DNA from 2 places in the Staphylococcus saprophyticus subsp. saprophyticus ATCC 15305 genome. Region 1 is predicted to be linked to the other one. Evidence: predicted binding sites of a transcription regulator. Region 1 holds the regulator's gene; the other holds the start of a gene.
The links. The regulator Rex, encoded in region 1, represses fermentation and respiration genes when NADH is low (regulators of the CRP and FNR family bind a similar motif). The targets are predictions, from matches to a motif close to TTGTGAAATATTTCACAA.
Positions count from the first base shown of each region.

Region 1 (3,427 bases):
ACAATTTTATCTAAGAAGTATCTATCGTGACTGATGATTACAATGGCCCCGTTAAAATAATTCAAATAACTTTCTAGCCATTGAGTTGTTTCCATGTCTAAATGGTTGGTAGGCTCATCGAGTAATAATAAATCTGGTTCACTTAGTAACATTTGCGCTAAAGATAGTCGGGTCTTTTGACCACCACTAAAATCATTAATGGGTCTATTAAAATCTGATTCAGTGAAGTTTAAGCCATGTAGCACCGTTTTAATTTTACTTTCATATTGATAGCCATCTTGTTTTTCAAATGTGTTTGATAATGACTCATAACGATCAATATGTATTTTATATGCTTCTGTATCGTATTCATTGGCATGTTGTGCAAGCCAATCCGTTTCTTTTTTCATTTCTAGTTCTAATTTTTTCATTGCTTCAAATGGCTTAGACATTTCTTCAAATACAGTTTGATTTGTGTCTAAGGTCATTTGTTGTGTTAAGTAACCAAGTTTTAAATTTTTACTTTTAGATACATAACCACTATCATACCCTTCGACGCCAGCGATTATTTTCATTAATGTTGATTTTCCAGCTCCATTACGTCCGACAATTCCAATACGTTCGCCCGTTTTGACTTCGAAATCCACATTGTTAAAAATATCTTCACCGTCGAATGACTTTGTTAAATCATTAAGTTGTAATAATATCATCCGATTTGCACCTCTCTATTCAATTATCATTCTACAGTATTCACGCTGTGGTTAAAACTATCATTGTTTATTTTTATGATGCATTCATGTATAATGTTGTAGTGATTATAAGATTATACAGTATTAGACATTGAAATAGGGGGACATGATCTTGGCTAATCAAAGCGAAAAGATTCCTCGTGCTACATTGAAACGTTTACCGTTATATTATAGATTCGTCAATACATTAAAATCAAAAGGTATAGACAGAGTTAATTCAAAAGCAATTAGTGAAGGCTTAAACATTGATTCTGCAACGATACGTAGGGATTTTTCATATTTTGGTGAATTAGGTAAAAAGGGCTACGGCTATAATATAGATAGCTTATTACATTTTTTTAAAAACGAAATAAGCGAAAACGATGAAATTAAGATTGCAATTGTAGGTGTAGGGAACTTAGGTAAAGCATTATTAACATATAACTTCTCAATACATGATGAAATGACAATAACAGAAGCATTTGATATTCGAGAAGAGGTCATTGGTACACAAATAGGGAAAGTGACAGTTAGTCCATTTGAAAAAATTACAGACATACTATCGCATGAACAGATAGATGTCGTTATTCTGACAACGCCTGAGGAAGCGGCTCAGAAGGTTGCTGATACATTAGTGAAAGCAGGCGTTAAAGGTATATTGAACTTTACGCCTAGTCGTGTACAAACGCCATCCGATGTACAAGTACATCACATTGATTTGGGTATAGAACTGCAATCTTTATTATTCTTTATGAAGAATTATAGTCATAAATAAAATGTAATGAACTAGTTTTTGATAAATACGGCATGTGATAACCATGTGGACAAAGTATTTATGGAAAGCTAGTTTTTTATTTGTCTTCGAGTTGTTAATTATTTTAAAAGCCAGCTGATTTTTAAAATAAATTTTCGTGAAACTGTAAGGTTGAAATTTTATACGAAATCTAATATTATTAATCTTATTGATTTTATCGGGAAAGAGGTTATGATATGACATGGTTAATTATCAGTGGACTGGTCGTAGGCGCTCTATTGGGGTTTGTTATGCAGCGAACACGATTTTGTCTAGCTGGTGGATTCAGGGATATGTATATTCAAAAGAGTAACAAAATGTTTTACGCCTTATTAATTGCGATTTCTGTACAAAGTATTGGCTTATTGCTATTAACTTCAACAAGATTAGTTGAAATACCAGAGTCAACATATCCTATCATTGGTACAGTGATTGGATCATTTATTTTTGGATTAGGTATTATTATGGCAGGTGGCTGTGCTACAGGAACATGGTATAGAGCTGGTGAAGGACTAATCGGTAGTTGGATGGCGTTAATTGCTTATGCATTTACTTCCGCCGCAACAAAATTTGGTTTATTACTACCATTAATGAACGGTTTAAATAAACCTACTAATGTAAATACGAGTATGTCACAAACAACAGGTATTCCAACCTGGGTTTTCGTAATTGTACTCATAGTAATCACTTTATTCTTCGTAGTAAAAACATTACGTAAACCAAAATTTGCAGTACCTAAACTAAAGCAAAAATTCACAGGTATACGTCATTATTTATTTGAGAAAAAATACCACCCATTTGTGGCAGCAATCGCAGTAGGACTTATCGCATTGCTCGCATGGCCGGTGAGTGAATCAACTGGTAGAATGTATGGTTTAGGTATTACAACACCTTCTGCAAACTTGGTACAATTTTTTGTAACGGGTGACTTGAAATTATTGGACTGGGGTGTCTTCCTGGTTCTAGGTATATTCTTTGGCTCTTATATTGCGGCTAAAGGTGCTAAAGAGTTTAAATGGAGATTACCGGATAAAAAAACAATACGCAATAGTATTATAGGCGGTGTGTTAATGGGATTTGGTGCATCTGTAGCAGGTGGTTGCTCTATAGGGAATGGTTTAGTTGAGACAGCGACAATGTCATGGAAAGGCTGGATTGCACTTGCTTCAATGATATTAGGCGCATGGACAATGAGTTATTTTGTATTTATTAGACCAATGAAAAAAGCACAAAGCCAAACTTCAAACACGAAAGTTTCATCACAAACGCAAACATCATAATTAAAATGGAGGTAATACGATATGGTACATGAATTAGGTACAGTTGGAATGGTTTGTCCATTTCCATTAATAGAAGCACAAAAGAAAATGAATACATTAGACAATGGTGAAGAATTAAAAATTGACTTCGATTGTACACAAGCAACAGAAGCATTACCTAACTGGGCAGCAGAGCAAGGTTACCCCGTAACGAATTACGAACAATTAGACGATGCTTCATGGACGATTACAATTCAAAAAGCTTAAATATACATTAAACCAATTTGTTTAATCTAAGGTAGTATACCTTGATTGAAGCAAATTGGTTTTTAATTTAAATAGTATTTAAAGCGATTCCATTATGATAGAATTGATATTGTTCATAATAGTGAAGTAATGAGAGTGAGAAACTATGAAAAATATTGATGATATAGCAAAACTAGCCGGTGTCTCTAAAAGTACAGTTTCTAGATATTTAAATGATGGCTCGGTAAGTATGAAAACAAAAGAAAAATTAGATAAAATCATACAAGAACATGATTATCAGCCGAATCAATTCGCACAAAGCTTAAGAGCACATCGTACAAATATGATAGGCGCTATCATACCAAGAATGAATTCGTTTGCAGTTGATGAAACGATTAAAGGTGTTAAAACGATATGCGATA
Region 1 covers NC_007350.1:865,523-868,949, forward strand. Annotated here, with positions in the region: gene abc-f (ribosomal protection-like ABC-F family protein) at 1-689, opposite strand, end outside; gene SSP_RS04145 (redox-sensing transcriptional repressor Rex) at 835-1,482, shown strand; gene SSP_RS04150 (YeeE/YedE family protein) at 1,698-2,780, shown strand; gene SSP_RS04155 (sulfurtransferase TusA family protein) at 2,802-3,026, shown strand; gene SSP_RS04160 (LacI family DNA-binding transcriptional regulator) at 3,172-3,427, shown strand, end outside.

Region 2 (3,427 bases), 240 kb from region 1:
ATCGCATCGATTCCCACCATAATGGCAAAACGAGGATTCTTTTCACCTGTTTCTTTTGATTTTTTAACAGCTTTAAGGTTGGGTATCAAACTTACGATTAACAAAATCATAACAACGACGCCTAAGATAATACTCATGATTTGTCACCACCATTTTTATTTTTTGCAATAAATTCCCATACATAACCAGCAATAATCCCGAGAATTAAGCCAATGACAATACCTACTTTCAGAGCGGAGAATATCGCACTAATGAGTATTGCAATAAGTAATGCGATTGGAATGGTTATTCCAAATTTATATTTTCTTTCAGGTGAATTTACTATAGAGAAAAGCACAAAATATAAAATGCCAAAGACAACGATGACAAGTATACTTTTTAATATGAGTTGCCCAATGGAACTATCGGAACCACTAAAATAATTTAATACGAAAAATAACACACCAAAAATGATGGAAATCGTAATTGTACGTTTCAGTAAGTGTTGATTCATATAAAACTCCTTTGTAATCAAATCTAATAAAGAGTATACCATACAATGTATTTAAGTTAATGTTTCACTGGTTTAGTTGATACTTTGTGATCATATTGATGGTGATCATTTAAATATGCATAGAATAAACCTATAATTAAACCACCCCCGATATAATTCCCAATACCTGCACCAATCAGATTGATAACTGCAGGAGTTAAAGCTAATACGTTACTATGATAAATGAGACCGCCTGCGAAAAGGACAGTATTGTATACGACATGTTCATAACCCATAAATGCAAAAATTGACACACCAAACATCATGACAAACATTTTAGCTAAAATATCATCTATTTGCATCGCAATGACTAAAGAAATATTAATGAAGAAATTTGCAAAAATACCTTTAATTAATATCGCTATCAAACTTGAAGATAATGTTTTATGTTCAATGGTTGCCTCTAATTGCGTAAACATATCAACTGTCATAACATCAGAGCCTTTTAATATAAGAAAGAAAACTAGGCCACCTAAGGCATTCCCAATAAAGCAAAGCATGAAGATTTTTAAAACACGAGTTGGACTGATAACGCGATAATATAAACCAACAGTAAAATACATAAAGTTGCTTGTCAGTAGCTCTGAATTTGTAAATAGTATTAAAACAAGCGCAAAACTAAATGCGACAGCAGCCACTAAATTGATAACACCTGTGGGAACATGTGTATCAAGAGAAGCTTTAATAAGTAATACAAATACTGTGATGACACCTAATATAAATCCAGCCATGATGGCGCGAAGTAAATAACGTTTGAAATAAAAACTTTGAAGTATATCCTTTGTTCTTATTGTATCTACTACATGATTTATCCAAGATTTACCGTAAAAGACTTTATCCCATTTAACATTTTTTTCGTTCACTTTATTATCCTCACTTTCTTTAATTAAGCATAGTATACTACGAAGTGATTAAATTGTGAATATTTTCACAAAATATATTTTGATAAGCTATAAAGTATTTAAGTGATGTTTGAATAAAATGAATTTTCCTTATGAGCCTAAATCATTGAATATCATGCGCAAAGTACTGATGGATAGTGATATGGTGCTTTCTTTAAAACTTATTTATATAGATGTTTAAAACCTATATTTAAAAAATGTAGGATTGAAGTAATAAAATAATAAAAAAAGACTTTGCTTTTTTTTACTAAAATCGCATACAATTAATGACGGAAAATGTAAACCCTTACATAATTCAAAATAATTGTTTAAATTTTTTGAATTTATAGTATAATAGCGACATAATAAGTGAAATGAAATTTACTTATATTTGAAAGAGATGGGGTTTGAATGATGGAAGAAAATAATGAATTAAAAAGGGGATTAGGTGCTCGTCAAATGCGTATGATCGCTCTTGGCGGAACAATCGGTGTTGGATTGTTTATGGGGGCAACCAGCACTATAAAATGGACAGGTCCTTCTGTGATATTCGCATATTTAATTGCAGGTATCTTTTTATTCTTAGTAATGAGAGCAATGGGAGAAATGGTTTACTTACATCCAACTTCTGGTTCTTTTGCTAACTTTGCAAGTGATTACATACATCCAGTGGCAGGGTACTTAACAGCTTGGAGTAATATATTCCAATGGGTTGTTGTAGGAATGAGTGAGGTCATTGCCGTTGGAGAATATATGAACTACTGGTTCCCAGATTTACCACAGTGGATTCCTGGTGTTATTGTGGTTGCACTATTAGCAGGTGCAAACCTTGTATCTGTTAAGGCGTTCGGTGAATTTGAATTCTGGTTTGCAATGATTAAAGTTGTAACAATTATATTAATGATTGTTGCTGGCTTTGGATTAATTTTCTTTGGACTTGGTAATGGTGGAGAAGCGATCGGCTTATCTAATTTATGGTCACATGGTGGTTTCATGCCTAATGGTTGGATTGGATTCTTCTTTGCGCTATCAATTGTTATTGGTTCATATCAAGGTGTGGAATTAATTGGTATTACAGCTGGTGAGACGAAAGATCCGCAGAAAAATATTAAAAGTGCGGTTAATGGTGTTATCTGGCGTATATTAATTTTCTATATTGGTGCAATTTTTGTGATTGTTACTGTTTATCCATGGGATGAATTAGGAAACATAGGTAGTCCTTTTGTAGCAACATTTGCGAAAGTAGGTATTACCTTTGCAGCTGGTTTAATTAACTTTGTTGTATTGACTGCAGCAATGTCAGGTTGTAACTCAGGTATATTCAGTGCTAGTCGTATGACATTGAACTTATCTCAAAAAGGCATGTTACCTAAATTCTTTGGTAAAGTTATGAAAAATGGTGTTCCAATTTGGACTGTACTTGCCATTGCAATTGGTATTTTAATTGGTGCATTATTAAATGTTATCTTACCTTTATTCATTAAAGGTGCAGACAGTATCTTTGTTTACGTATATAGTGCGTCAATCTTACCTGGTATGGTACCGTGGTTTATGATTTTAATTAGTCATTTAAGATTTAGAAAAAATCATCCTGACGAATTAGATGGTCACCCATTCAAGATGCCTGGTGGTGCTATAACAAACTATATTACGATGGCATTCTTTATAATGGTATTGATTGGTATGTTGTTTAATAAAGAAACCGTCGTTTCAGTTGTAATTGGTATTATATTCTTATTATTTATGACATTATTCTTTTTCTTAAAAGGCTACCATAAATTGAGTAAAGACAAACTGATATAAGTAAAGTAAATATTAGAAATAGCTTGAATGCTTATTGAAGTATAACGAGTCTGAGACAAAAATAGATGTCTCAGGCTCTGTTTGTTTTTTTATTAAAATAATTTCAACATAAAAGGTTTCATATTTATTTAATAAGCTATTTATATTCATAATATAGTTAATTTACAGAAAATTAACTATATTAAAATGTTCACTCAAAACTAGTGTTTTA
Region 2 covers NC_007350.1:625,262-628,688, forward strand. Annotated here, with positions in the region: gene SSP_RS02860 (hypothetical protein) at 1-137, opposite strand, end outside; gene SSP_RS02865 (hypothetical protein) at 134-493, opposite strand; gene SSP_RS02870 (formate/nitrite transporter family protein) at 550-1,395, opposite strand; gene SSP_RS02875 (amino acid permease) at 1,828-3,216, shown strand.
Region 2: the regulator Rex is predicted to act here: its motif matches at 1,449-1,466, upstream of SSP_RS02870 (formate/nitrite transporter family protein).